3 regions of the Fictibacillus sp. 7GRE50 genome follow, and region 3 is predicted to be linked to each of the others. Evidence: riboswitches for the same ligand, from Rfam matches in the RefSeq annotation. Region 3 holds a riboswitch; each other region holds the start of a gene.
What was found. Region 3 has a riboswitch for cobalamin ahead of IHV12_RS19105 (acyl-CoA thioesterase). Riboswitches for the same ligand answer to the same signal wherever they lie in the genome.

Region 1: linked by a shared signal. The riboswitch ahead of IHV12_RS16680 (DUF4430 domain-containing protein) and the one ahead of IHV12_RS19105 (acyl-CoA thioesterase) in region 3 are both predicted to bind cobalamin.
Region 2: linked by a shared signal. The riboswitch ahead of IHV12_RS15460 (ribonucleoside-diphosphate reductase subunit alpha) and the one ahead of IHV12_RS19105 (acyl-CoA thioesterase) in region 3 are both predicted to bind cobalamin.

Annotation. Positions count from the first base shown of each region.
Region 1 covers NZ_JACZDW010000004.1:303,194-308,145, forward strand. The annotation lists gene ccsB (c-type cytochrome biogenesis protein CcsB) at 1-220, shown strand, start outside; gene IHV12_RS16670 (response regulator transcription factor) at 581-1,297, shown strand; gene IHV12_RS16675 (ATP-binding protein) at 1,294-3,093, shown strand; cobalamin riboswitch at 3,206-3,389, shown strand; gene IHV12_RS16680 (DUF4430 domain-containing protein) at 3,549-3,950, shown strand; gene IHV12_RS16685 (ECF transporter S component) at 3,943-4,473, shown strand; gene IHV12_RS16690 (hypothetical protein) at 4,575-4,805, opposite strand.
Region 2 covers NZ_JACZDW010000004.1:79,201-84,152, reverse strand. The annotation lists gene IHV12_RS15460 (ribonucleoside-diphosphate reductase subunit alpha) at 1-1,692, opposite strand, end outside; cobalamin riboswitch at 1,824-2,025, opposite strand; gene IHV12_RS15455 (3-hydroxybutyrate dehydrogenase) at 2,083-2,868, opposite strand; gene IHV12_RS15450 (GntP family permease) at 2,900-4,294, opposite strand; gene IHV12_RS15445 (sigma-54 interaction domain-containing protein) at 4,608-4,952, opposite strand, start outside.
Region 3 covers NZ_JACZDW010000005.1:110,340-115,291, forward strand. The annotation lists gene IHV12_RS19090 (ferritin-like domain-containing protein) at 1-109, shown strand, start outside; gene IHV12_RS19095 (peroxiredoxin) at 122-799, shown strand; gene IHV12_RS19100 (YbaN family protein) at 847-1,212, opposite strand; gene IHV12_RS19105 (acyl-CoA thioesterase) at 1,536-2,015, opposite strand; cobalamin riboswitch at 2,176-2,355, opposite strand; gene IHV12_RS19110 (MGDG synthase family glycosyltransferase) at 2,482-3,609, shown strand; gene IHV12_RS19115 (hypothetical protein) at 3,874-4,086, opposite strand; gene IHV12_RS19120 (GH1 family beta-glucosidase) at 4,201-4,952, opposite strand, start outside.

The DNA of each region.
Region 1 (4,952 bases), on a different contig from region 3:
ATGGGCTCAGCAAGCTTGGTCGAGATTCTGGGGATGGGATCCAAAAGAAGTTTGGGCTCTTATCACGTTCTTGTTCTATGCCGCTTTTCTTCATTTACGACTATCAAGGGGCTGGCACGGAGAAAAGTCTGCATGGCTTTGTGTGTTAGGGTTCTGGATCATTACATTTAACTTGATCGCGGTAAACCTTGTTCTTGTAGGATTGCATTCATACGCATAATGATTTTAAAGTCTCTCTTTCTTTAGAGAGACTTTTTTAAAAGCGCTCTTGTCTAAACGGTTGTATTTTTAAAATCCTTGTCTTCTTAGACAGTTGATTGGAGTGGAAGGTGCGAGACTCCTGCGGGATAGGCGGGCAGGTGAGACACTTAAGAGTGAAACGAACGAATGTGGCTCACCGCCTGCCCCGCGGAAAGCGAGCACCTGAAACGGAAATCAACTACTTTTAAGAAACAACTTTGATACATACTTAAAAGAAAATAGATAGACAGCATGTCCGGTTTGTTTAGTGTACTTGGTTTCATGTATGATAGAGACAGGAAAAAATCTTGTTTAACTGATTTTATGTGGAGGATTGAATATGGATACAGAAGCTAAAATTCTAGTTGTTGATGATGAAGAAAGAATTCGAAAACTATTAACGATGTATCTAGAGCGAGAGAACTACGAAGTTCATGAAGCCGAAAACGGTGAGGATGCGCTACAGATGGCAGTATCCATCAATTTTGATCTCATATTGCTCGACCTTATGCTTCCTGGTATGGATGGCATTGAGGTTTGTGAAAAGTTAAGAGAAAAGAAAGCGACTCCTGTAATCATGTTGACAGCTAAAGGAGAAGAGCTTAATCGCATAGAAGGATTCGAAGCAGGTACGGACGATTACATCGCGAAGCCGTTCAGTCCAAGAGAAGTCATTCTACGAGTAAAAGCGTTGTTGAGAAGGTCGTCACCGACGAAGTTTCTTCAAACCGAAACGGTTGCAAAGAACGTTGTTGTGTTTAAGCACCTTACGATCGATCACGATGCTCACCGTGTAACAGCTGGCGGAAAAGAAGTCAACTTAACACCGAAAGAATATGAGTTGTTGTACTACTTAGCGAAGACTCCAGATAAAGTCTATGCGCGCGAACAATTGCTAAAAGATGTTTGGAACTATGAATTCTTTGGTGATCTTAGAACAGTTGACACACATGTGAAAAGACTTAGAGAAAAGCTTAACAAAGTCTCACCGGATGCAGCATCCATGATCGCGACCGTTTGGGGAGTAGGATATAAATTTGAGGTTGGGAATGAATGATCTGGAGAAGTGTAGTTGGTAAACTTTGGATAACGATACTTTTATTAGTCTCGGTCGTTTTAACCCTGCTCACCATTCTTCTTACGCAGTTTTTTGAATCGTTTTACGATGATCAAGCCAAAGAACAATTAACGAAGATGGCTGATCGAGTGATGTTGATTATGGAAAGCGATGAGAACAAGGAAGAAGCAATACGCATCACAAGTGAAATGGCTGAAGCATATTCCATGTCTATCATGATCATAGACGAAAATCAGGAATCCTTTATGTCTAAGAATTCTTACGATGATGCACCTTATATCCCAGTTTCTGTTTTCAAAGAGAATGATCAGTTATCTACTGTCGCAGAGAGTGAAAAAAAGATCTACGTAAACGGAGATTTTCCCGTTCTGAATAAAAATGATGAGACGATGCAAACGATGATCATCTACGGTGAACCTTATGGATCGGGAGAAAATGCAGGAGCCGTTTACGTCTATCAATCCATCGAGAATGTGGAAAAAACAACGAACCATACAAAGTATCTCATCTTTTTAGCAGCGGGGATCGCGATCATCTTAACTACGATCTTTGCGTTTTTCTTATCTACTCGAATTACGGCACCACTAAGAAGGATGAGAGAAGCAGCGACGTCTGTAGCAAAAGGTGAGTTTGATATGAAAGTGCCGATTTTAACGCATGATGAGATCGGCGAACTTGGCATGACGTTTAACCGTATGGGCAGACAGTTAAAAAACAATATCACAGCATTGAATCAAGAAAAAGAACAGTTAACAAGTGTTTTAAGTTCGATGGCTGATGGTGTGATCACCTTTGATAGAAAAATGAACATACTGGTTACAAATCCTCCTGCTGATCGATTCCTACAGGCATTTTATTACGAATCAGGCATGAAGACAGAGGTCAACGGAAACGTTCCTGAGACGGTCAAACAGCTCTTTGGGCAAGTTGTTGCACTTGAGAGTGAACAGATGACAGAGATCGCGATACAAGGCCGCTCGTGGGTCGTCGTTATGACACCACTATATGACCAATCTATGATTCGTGGAGCAGTAGCTGTACTTCGTGATATGACAGAAGAACGACGAATGGACAAGCTTAGAGAAGACTTTGTTGCGAACGTTTCACATGAATTAAAGACGCCGATCGCTATGCTGCAAGGATATAGTGAAGCGATCGTAGATGATATTGCAGAATCTGAAGAAGAGAAGAAAGAACTAGCAGGAATCATCTTAGACGAATCGAAACGGATGGGAAGACTTGTTAACGAACTCCTCGATCTTGCAAGATTAGAAGCAGGTCACATGAAGCTTCATTACAGCTCTCTTCCGATCATTCCTTTCGCAGAAAGAATCGTTCGGAAATTTCAAGGGCCTGCTAAAGACAGAGAGATTCAATTAAATCTAGAATTTAAGAAAAATCTCAAAAGTTTGCAAGAGGAGATGGACATCGACCCAGACCGGATTGAGCAAGTCTTAACCAATTTGATCGACAATGCGATTCGTCATACTTCTCAAGGCGGGTTTGTAAATCTTATTGTAGATGTGAGCGATCAGAACGTGAAGTTTTTCGTTAAAGATAATGGAACGGGTATAAAAGAAGAAGATCTGCCATTTGTTTTCGAACGCTTTTATAAAGGGGACAAAGCAAGAACAAGAGGGAAATCAGGTGGAACGGGTCTTGGGCTTGCCATAGCAAGAAACATCGTAGAAGCACATGGTGGTCAGATCAGCGTTCACAGCAAGAATAATGAAGGCACGACATTTTCTTTCGTTATTCCGCGAACGTTGAAATAAATTAGCAATACGTCCCGATTAATCTTGTTTCATAAGGAACAATAGCAGTTTTAAAAAAGGATTTCACAAATTTCTCCAATATGTTTATAATAGGAATTGTGATTTCATAAAATTTCATACGTGTTAAACAGGTGCAGTCCTTTGTTGGACGAGCTTAATAGGGAAAACGGTTAGATGCCGTTGCGGTCCCGCCACTGTAATTGTGAGAATCCTATAATATCGCCACTGTGAAAACGGGAAGGTGTTAGGAGACGATGATCAAGAGCCAGGAGACCTGCCTGTTTGTTACATGACATGACCTACGAGGATAGGGGGGTGTTTAACAGTACCGGGGCAGGTTGCTGTTTTCTGCCTGTATACTATTAATCTCCTTCGTAGCCGAAGGGGATTTTTTTAGTTGCGTGAAGTAAATTTAGTATCAAACAAAGTGTTTTTATAACAGAAAGAGGTTAATCATGAAGAAATTACTTTTAGTATTAGCAACAATGATGATGATGTTGGTGGGCTGTGGAACGACTGAAACGAAAGAAAAAGCTGATCAGCCGAAACAAGAAGAAACGAAGAAAGAACAAGTAACGGTTCAGATTACAAAAGATAACGGCAAAGAAAAAGTTAAGGAAAAGAAAATCGATATCGCAAAAGATGTGACGATCATGGACGTGATGCAAGATAACTTTAAGATTGAGACACAATACGATGGTGCTTTTATAAGCAGTATTGAAGGAGTGGCTGGAAGCGAACAGGACAAAACATCTTGGTTCTTTTCTGTAAACGGTGAAGAAGCGATGAAGGGTGCTAAGGATATTACGTTAAAACCTGGCGATGTCGTAGAATTTGATCTTCACAAATATGAATAAGCTGACAGTCAAACGAATTACGATCATTGCCTTACTTGCTGCTATATTAACAGTAGGCAGAATCACCTTCTCAATGATACCCAATGTTCAGCCGAATACGACGATACTCATTCTTGCTTCATTCGTACTCGGTCCTGTGCAAGGGTTGTTACTTGCTATATTAAGCACGATAACAACAAATCTTTTTCTAGGGCATGGTCTGTGGACGTTCGGTCAGATGTTTGCCTGGGGATTGATAGCCGTTATGAGCGCATATTTAGGCAAATACAGACATAACATACCTTGGCTGTTGCTCCCGATCTATGCAGGATTCTGTGGCTTTTTGTTTGGTTTCATCATGTCTGTTCTCTTTGGTGGAATCATCATGCAGAAATTCTGGCCGTATTACTTGGCGAGCCTCCCATTTGATCTAAATCATGCGATTGGTAACGTGGTGTTCTTCATCGTACTTTACAAACCACTTCTCTATGTGATGGAAAATTATATTAATAAAGATGGAAGTCAAAAAGCTGCCTTTGAATAGGGAGCTTTTTTAGCTCTCTTAAAGTTTAATGTTGAAAAAAAAACAGAACTTCGTATCATTTGGAAGTTCTGTTTCGTGATATTCTGTATAGAAGCTAACAATTACCCAAAGTTATGATGAAAACACCAAACAATAAGAAGTATACTCACTATTCCCCAAGCTGTGGCACTTACGATCCACCAAATGATGGATTTAGCTTTTGCTGAAGTTTCCTCGTTTTCCATTTTTCCTGTAATAAACGCGAGCTTACTTTCCATATCTTTTTTCATAGAAGTAAGAACAACAAATCCAATTGTTATAAAACCAATCGTGATCCAGAGTAGTATGTCCATATGCTCTACATCCCTTTTGTAGTTATTTTCTTTATCAAACTTCTTTATTCGAGTTCATTATCCTGCCTCATTAGATAAGAATGATGTTTATAGAGCAGATTTAGTAAGTTCCCAAAGCGAAAACTCAACAATGAACTTTAGTTGAGC
Region 2 (4,952 bases), on a different contig from region 3:
AGCGTTGATTACATGAAAATTAATAATTTCATAAAGGTTATCAGCGTACGAAACGGCTTCTTCACTTTCCCACTTGATTCCCTCTTTTGCTAAAAGGTGGTGCCATCCAAACGTACCTACACCGACCGCACGATATTTCTTATTTGTAAGTTCTGCTTGAGGTACATCTATACGATTTAGATCAATAACGTTATCTAGCATTCGGATTTGAATATCAATGACTCTCTTTAACACTTGATCATTGATCACTTTAGCAAGAGAAAGAGATGACAGATTACAGACGACAAAGTCTCCTGGCGTTTTTCTGATGACAATTTCTCCATCCTCTGCCTCCTCTGAAGTGACAACCGTTGCAGACATGTTTTGCATAATCTCTGTGCACAGATTAGATGCATAGACCATCCCTTTGTGAGAATTCGGATTTAATCGGTTTACAGTATCTCGATAGAACATGAACGGTGTTCCGGTTTCAAGTTGCGACTTCATGATCCGTTTCATGATCTCAATAGCAGGAATGGATTTTTTTGAAAGTCTCTCATCCTCTACACAATCAGCATATTTTTCTCTAAAGCTTCCTGACCCAACCGTTTCATCATAGAAATCTTCTAACGAATAGCCTTTGATTTTTCTTACCTCATGAGGATCGAACAGATACCAATCCTCGCGTTTTTCCACGCGCTCCATGAAAAGATCTGGCAGACACACACCTGTAAAAAGGTCATGCGTTCTCATTCGTTCATCACCATTGTTTAACTTTGCATCTAAAAACTCCAAGATGTCTTTATGCCAAATATCCAGGTAGACTGCAATCGCGCCTTGTCTCTGTCCAAGCTGATCTACAGAAACGGCCGTGTTATTTAACTGCTTCATCCATGGTATTACACCTGATGAGTTTCCTTTGAATCCTTTTATGTCAGAACCTCTTGCTCTAATCTTACCAAGATAGATACCAAGTCCGCCGCCACCTTTCGAAACAGTTGCAGCATCTGTATTAGAATCAAAGATCCCTCTTAAACTATCGTCGATCGTATCAATAAAACAAGAACTAAGCTGCCCATAACTCTTGCCTGCATTCGCTAAAGTCGGGGTGGCAACCGTCATATAAAGGTTCGAGAGCGCCCAGTATGCTTCTTCGACTAATTGAAGTCTATTTGTTGGATTCTCGTCTCTCATTAAAAACAACGCGATCAGCATCCAGCGTTCTTGTGGCAATTCATAAATTTCGTGATTGAACCCTTTTGCCAAATATCGATCAGCAAGCGTTTTGAGTCCGATGTATGTAAATAGCTTATCTCTCGTAGGGTCTATCATGTTTTCAGCATTCTCCAACTCTTCCTTAGAGTACGCAGATAGAATGGTATCATCATAGATATTCAAACTTACTAACTTAGAGATCAAGCCATAAAGGTTCGTATATGGACGTTTTTCTGCTTCAGCACGATTGATCATGACTTCTTCATATAATTGCTTTAAATAGATTTGCGATGCCACAAATGTCCACTGTGGCTCTTCTGCATTTAATCCATTTAAAGCTTCCATGATTAACTGTCTGTAAAGTGAACTTGACACTCCTGTATGAGTTTCCATTTTCTCAGCATTTTTTAGAAAAGTTTCAGCTTGTATGTTCGGAAAATTGTCGACACAACTCCTTAACCACTCCCCGAGTAAAGAGTTTTCAGTTGTCATTTTCATATTAAATACACTCCCTAGTCATAATAAAAACCCTCTTCCATCAGGAAGAGGGTGAAAGAATGACGTGTATTTCGACGGACAATCGTCCGCATAAAACAGCCGCTGTTCTTTCTCCCAATCCCCGAGGAAAAGAAAATAGGAGTCTTCAGGCAGGTCTACTGGCTTTTGCTTCTTCCTACTTTGGGCCTTCCCATACAGCAGTCATTATAAATAACTGATCCGTACAGTGGCTATTCCATTTCGTCCACAATTACAGTTGCGGGGACAGCTTCGGCATTGCACCGAATTCCCTTTTCAGCCGGATATTCCGGCACCTGAATTCTCCATATATAGGTTTGTACTATATACTTTGACACTAAATATAGTGAATGTCAATAAATTATCTATCGTTTATTGTGCGACATATCCTCCGTCGATTACAATCGCTTGCCCCGTAACACCTTTCGCATTCTCACTTGAAAGAAAGAGTGCATAATCTGCAATTTCCTGAACATCTAACAATCTTTTTTGTGGAACAAGAGGATAGATTACTTCTTCCAAAACTTTTTCTAACTCTACGTTTCTCGTTTTCGCCAGATCTTCTAATTGCCCTCTTACAAGAGGTGTGTCAACATATCCCGGACAAACCGCATTTACCGTTATTCCATGTGATGCACCTTCTAAGGCAGCCACCTTTGTTAAACCAATAACTCCATGCTTGGCACTGTTGTAAGCAGATTTCCCCGCAAAACCTACAAGCCCATTTATGGATGCCATGTTGATGATGCGTCCGAACCGTTGTTTCTTCATGATTGGAAACACATGTTTAGTTGCTATAAATGGAGCGGTAAGCATGACACTGATCAATTGCTGGAATTTCTCAGTCGGGAATTCTTCAAGTGGAGATACATACTGCAATCCTGCATTGTTGATGAGCACATCGATGCGTCCGAATTGTTGCAGTGTTTCGTCCAACGCTTTTGTTATATCTTCCTCCGTGGTCACATTACAGCCAAGTCCGATTGCTTCAAGACCATCTTGAGCCAACAGTTGTGCAGATTCCTTTGCTTTCTCATCATTCAAATCACTGATCACGACTTTTGCTCCTTGTTCAGCAAAAGCCTTTGCTAACTGCAAACCGATTCCACTAGCTGCTCCTGTAATAAAAACAACTTTCCCCTCAACAAACGCTCTCATGGAATTAATACTCCTTTTTTAGAATAATGGTTTAAACGATACCAAATCCGTAATACAAACCAATGATTACAAACACGGCTATCGTTTTAATGATCGTCATAGCAAAAATATCGATATATGCCTGTTTGTGAGTTAAACCTGTAACGGCTAACAACGTAATAACAGCACCGTTGTGAGGGAGTGTATCCATTCCACCACTCGCCATAGAAGCAACACGGTGAAGTACTTCTGTATCAATTCCTAGTTTGTCTGCTTGTGCGATATACGTTTCACTCATCGTTGCGAGTGCAATACTCATCCCGCCAGACGCAGATCCTGTAATACCTGCTAACGTCGTAGTCGTAACCGCTTCATTGATCAACGGGTCTTTAATCGTATTCGACATCGCTGAGTTTACTGCAGTAAAGCCAGGAAGTGCTGCGATCACACCACCAAATCCATACTCTGATGCTGTATTTAATGTTGCCAGTAACGCTCCGCCAATGGATAGATTAATTCCTTTATTAAAGTTGTTTTTAATTCTCTTGAAAGAGAACAAAAGAACTGTAACGATACCAATGATCAAAGCTCCTTCAACTGCCCATACAGCAGCAAGTGATGGGATCTGAATCTCAGGCACGTTCTTCATACCAATAGCAGAAAAATCAAACGTCTTACCGTAATACTGTGGAATTAAGACGGTGAACCATTTATTGAACACTCCTACTAGAATAAGCGGAAGAATCGCTATGAAAGCATTTGGTAGATTTTCAGAATCTAGCTTTTCAGGCTCATTGGTATGTCCTGTTCCGTATCCTTCACCTTTTGCAGCCGCTTGTCTACGTCTCCACTCAAGGTAGATCATACCCAATATGAAAACAAACATTCCTCCGATAAACCCGAGCCACGGTGCAGCCCATGTTGTTGTTCCGAAGAAAGATGTAGGAATTATATTTTGAATTTGCGGACTCCCTGGAAAAGCGTCCATTGTAAAAGTAAAAGCACCTAACGCAATCGTACCCGGTATGAGTCTTTTAGGAATATCAGCAAGTTTAAAAAGTTCAGATGCAAACGGGTAGAGAGCAAAAGCAACAACAAACAGAGAGACCCCACCATACGTTAAAATTGCCCCAACAAGTACGATTGCAAGCATTGCTCTAGCAGGTCCGATCAGTTTGATGACAAACTGAGTGATTGATTTTGCAAATCCTGACATTTCAATAACTTTCCCGAAAATCGCCCCTAGTAAGAAGACCGGGAAATAGAGTTTAATAAAACCAACCATTTTCTCCATGAACACTCCTGAGAAAAAAGGCAATACGTGACCAGGTTCAGTAAGCAATACAGCAAACAACGCAGCGATCGGCGCGAATAAGATAACGCTGAATCCTCTGTAAGCTACGAACATTAAGAAGAATAAAGCTAATAAAATAATAATAATGTCCATTTTCAAATTCCCCCATTCTATCCATTTAACATTTTTGAAGCGCTTTCATTTTTTTAGCATCATCACCTTTCCATATCATTTACACCCTATAATTCATTTGCAAGTTTCATGCCAACATCAGAACGTATAAGGGGTATACATCATCCTATTGTTTTTCCGGAAAAACGGAAAAATAATATCGATACTTAAACTTTGTGATTATAGAAAGTTAGAATATAACATAGATGACACTTGGAAATCTCATTTAATTAATAAAATGAATCATTCCGAAAATCCGGAAGGGTGTTCCGTTTTTTCGGAATAGAAGATTAGATTAACGAATGTTATATTTTTTAATCTTATCATATAGGTTTGTCTTTCCAATGCCTAGATGTTTAGCGACTTGCATAATATCCCCGTTCATCTTCTCTAAATAGTAAGCGATCACATTTTTTTCTGTTTCTTGAAGATGTTCTTTGAGTGTCATCTGCTTCTTATTGATTCCGAGCTTTTCTTTTAGAAAATCCGGAAAAACATCTAACGATAATCTATCACTATGGGTAAGTTGGATGCCTGCCTCAACAAAATTTTTAAGTTCTCTCGCATTGCCTGGCCAGCTGTATTCTAAGAATGCTTCTTTTACATCTTGATCAATACTAAGGATTCTTTTACCTGTTTC
Region 3 (4,952 bases):
TCAAGGATTTACACCTCAACAAGCTATTGAACAGGTAGAAGAGTGGGAAAAAACAGGAGAGTCTCAGCTGTTGAAAAAGAGCAAGATGATGGGAAACCAAGGAAGATAGGAGAAGAGAGGGATGGAATCTACACAAACATTTTCAAAGCCTTTTATTGGCGATCAATTTCCGGAGATGACGGTTCATACAACCCTTGGGGAACTTGTCCTCCCAACAAGCTATCAAGGTCATTGGTTTGTCCTCTTTAGCCATCCGGGTGACTTTACACCCGTATGCACAACAGAGTTTGTTGCGTTTCAAAAGCTCATGCCTGAGTTTACAAAGCTCAACACTTACTTAATCGGATTATCTGTAGAACAAGTATACTCACACTTAAAATGGATCGAATGGATACAGCAGAATTTAAAAGTAGAGATTACTTTTCCGATCATCGCGGATAGTCTAGGCCGGATTGCTACTAGACTAGGAATGATACACCCTACGATGGGAACAAGAACAGTACGGAGTGTTTATATCGTAGATCCGACAGGCAAGATTCGTCTTATCCTTACGTATCCTGAAAATGTTGGCCGTAATATCAACGAGATCCTAAGAGCGGTTAAGGCGCTGCAGACAGCAGATAGAAATAAAGCAGCAACACCTGCAAACTGGCCGAAAAACGAGCTTGTTGGAGACCGTCTTATCGTTCCTCCAGCTGCCACAGTACAAGAAGCTAAAAAACGGGCAGAACAAGCACAAGCAGGAGAGATCGAGTGCTACGATTGGTGGTTATGTACAAAGCCTCTTCATGATAGATAAAGAGAGCAGCCTTTGATTAGGCTGCTCTCTTTATCTCCACACATTCTCTATGCCGTTTTAATTTTAACGATAAAATAATAATATTTATACATCACCACAAGAATCAAAATCACTCTTGCGATCATACTGTCTGTAAGGATAAAAGTAATCAAGATCATCGAATCTGAAAACAGGCTGATCATGATCTTTTTCTTTTTAGTGAGCGAACGATTCCTAACAAAATCATCTAGATGTTTTTTATAAATGTCGGTTCCTTTAAACCACACTTCAAACTTTTTTGAACCTTTTACGAAGAAATAAGATGCGAGTAGTAAGAGTGGTGTTGTAGGAAGCAACGGCAAGACGATACCGATAACGCCTAAACCTAGGAAAAAGAACCCCAATGCTACAAATATTATATTTTTAATTTTCATTGGGATTCTCACTTCCTTTTCCTTTTAAAATAGGTTTATTTGTATACATTGTTGCTTTTGTTAGTTGTTGGTTTCCGCTCCAGGTTGCACGCTTTCCACGGGGCGAACGGTGAGCCTCCTGCCGCTTTGCGCCATTAGGAGTCTCCACCTGACCGCTTCAAAGTTGTCTCTTTGCTCCTGCGTCTACAAGTTTATGCTAGAAAGTGGACTTCCTCGTCGCATGCCTTGCGAGAAGCTTCTCATGTAGCAGGCAGGCAACCTTCCGCTACAACCAACTTACAAAGAAGAAAGAAAAAACTACAACTATAACTTTTAAAGAAACCTTAAATTTTGTTTACATTTTTATATAACAAACGCCTTTCTTTCCTTAGTGGAGCACCTTTAAAGAGTGCTTCTTCCTCTTCTGTCTCAGGAATGACACTCGGTACCGGAAACGGCTTACCGTTTTGATCAATGGCCACCATCGTTAAGATTGACGTGGTGTTCAACGTCCTGTTCCCCGTCTCTAGATTTTGACACTCCACTTTTACGTATACTTCCATAGACGTTCTTCCCGTTGAGATTACTACACCTTCTAATATGAGGATGTCTCCCACTTTAGCCGACGATAAGAAGTTTACATTATCAATGGATGCGGTGACAACCACTTTCTTGCTGTGCTTCATGGCGGCAATCGCTGCGATTTCATCAATGTACGATAAAACGGTACCACCGAATATCGTTCCCATGTGATTCGTGTCAGGCGGCAATACCAACTTTGTTTGAATCGTTCTTGAGATGTTTGCTGATAACTGCTGTTCCATACCATACCCTCTTTTCTGAAGCTTGAAAGCTCCTCTTATTTTGAGGGAGTTAGTGAACAAAGAAAAATACCCATCACGAAAGACGGGTACGTAAGAATACATAACAGAAAGAATGATCTATTAAATATCCCTCGTCCTATCTTCCCAACTCCCGAAGAAGATCAACGCTATAAAGATGGCAGGTCTCCTGACTCGTGCATCAGCCTACTCTAAGCCCTTCCCGTCAGATAGACAGTGGTTTTGCTTATTTCGTCAGCACTTACAGTTGCGGGTACAGTCCTGGCCTCACACCAGATTCCCTATTAAGTCTGCAACAGACACCATAATTATCGGATCTTATGAAATTTTGAATCTATCTTATTGTACCACTAACAATTTTTACTTTTTACAAAACCTTTTAATCTTCTTCATATCACGTTTAAAATCTCCTGCTATTCTTATCTCAAAAGACTGGGGAGGTTTTCTAATGATACGTCCAACAGCATTAATCCTTACAGCTAACTATGGCAGCGGTCATGTTCAAGTGGCTAATGTCCTCGCTGAAGAAATGAAGAGTAAAGGATTTCAACCTGTCATATCTGATTTATTTGGTGAAGCTCACCCCATCATGTCCCAAGTTACGCAATCCATATTTATCAAAAGCTTTTCACACGGCTCTTCTTTTTATAAATGGTTTTATTATGGAACAAACAAATTGAATGCCAATACGATTACACAATTCTCTCGTTATTTAGGAAGAAAAAGATTTCTAGAATTGATTAAAGAACATCAACCCCGTTTTGTAATAACAACCTTTCCCCTTCACGCTGCGCCATTTCTTATTAAAAAATCACGGTTTAACATCCCCATCTATACCGTGATCACTGATTATTTCGCTCATCCATTTTGGATCAATCCAGCGATTGATCATTATTTTGTTGCGTCTGATTCAGTCAAAAACGGACTGATCAAACATGGTGTGGCAGAAAATAGAATTACTGTTAGCGGTATTCCCATTCGTTCAGACTTTTATCGCCCAATTCATAAAGAGAAAGTGTTTACTAAATACGGAGTTACGCCAAGTAAACGTGTCGTGACGCTCCTAGCTGGTGCTCAAGGTGTGCTAAGGAATGTTAAGGTTCTTACTCAGCTTTTATTAAAAGATCCTTCTCTGCGAGTAATTGTAGTATGTGGCAAGAATAAAACGTTGTATGAGAAATTAACACCACTAGCCGAACAACATCCAGGTTCATTCCGATTATTCGCTTACGTAGACGAACTTCATGAAGTCTTAAAGATTTCCCATTGCGTAGTAACCAAGCCAGGTGGCATCTCCATTACTGAAGCTGCTGCTGTAAGAGTGCCACTTATTCTATATAAGCCCGTTCCTGGCCAAGAAGGAGAAAATGCTAAGTATTTTGAAGAAAAAGGTGCTGCAATAGTTGTTCATACCGCAGACGAAATTGTGGAGAATGTTCAGAGGCTATTTAATAACGAAGCTTTATTATGTAACATGCAGAAAAGTTTAGAACTCATTCATAAATCTCACTCTTCCTCATTGATTGCTGATTATGCTGTTGAAGATATACAACAGCTAACTCAAATTACACGTTAAGTAGCTATTGATGGATATAGCTTCTGATAAAACTGGGCGGGGTTTGCGACTACTATCTTGAGAAATTTTTGAAATAATACTAGAAATTTCGGATTTATTCCGGCGAGTTTTGGTCATAAACCGGCGAGTCGTCACACTTCGACAAGACACACTAGCCCTATACCCCCTACCTCAACATAGCAGTGCAAACTTAACTTATTCGCGCACTCCAAAAAATAGACTGGCAGAATCGCTATCATCAGCGTTTCTGCCAGTTTTAAAACTTTAATCTTCCTTAGCACAGTCTTCCGCAATGGCTCGAAGGTCCGCATAGAAAAAATCATCATTGCATAACGGGGAGTGTTCCTTTTTATTATCATATTTCTCAACGATTTCCTTCAATTCACCGGTGTCACCTTTTGCGTTGATGATTTCTACTAACTCATTCATTCCGTCTGATGTTTCTTCATCGATACGTTCTTCATTTTTATCCTTCATGTCTAACCCTCCTATACGCTTTTAGCTTCCCCACTCAAGAAAATTTTACACAAAACAAAAAAGTCCCTAACCTATGTCAGGGACTTCAATGGTTATTATTATCTTAGAAATAAATTAGCTTACTGTAATAGCATCTGTTTCTTTGTTGCTGTTATTGGTTCCTCTGTTCTTCACGATTTCTGCATAACGGTATGCGCTATCTTTCCAGATTCGCTCTTGAGAATCAAAATCTACGTAGATGATTCCAAATCGTTTGTCATATCCGAAGCTCCACTCAAAATTATCCATGAGAGACCATAGGTAGTACCCTTCAATATTCATGCCTTCATCGTTCAGATCAGAAACTGCTTGAAGATGCTTTTCGATATAATCCACACGGCCAGAGTCGTGGACGCGTCCGTTCTCTAGCACGTCATCAAAGGCTGCACCATTCTCGGTAATATAGATAGGAAGATCCGTATACTCCTGTCTCAATCTTCTGATCAGATCTTTAAATTCTTCTGGCGCTATGTCCCATCCCATGCCGGTCTTTTCATAATCAGAATGAGCCCCTCTATGTAAGAAGTCATTCGCTGCAGAGAACTCAACAATCCCTCGGCTATAATAGTTGATGCCAAAGAAATCACAAGACGTTGAGATGATTTCCATATCCCCTGCTTCGATAAAATCATACGAATGAACATATTTAGAGAACAAGTTCATCATATCAACAGGGTACTGCCCTTTGAAAACAGGATCTAAGAACCAGCGATTGGAATAACCGTCAGCATTATTCGCTGCAAGCTGATCGTTCGCAGAATCTGTTTTTGCATAGATAGGTGACAGGTTTAACGTAATACCGATCGGCGTTTTGGATTGAAGCTCGT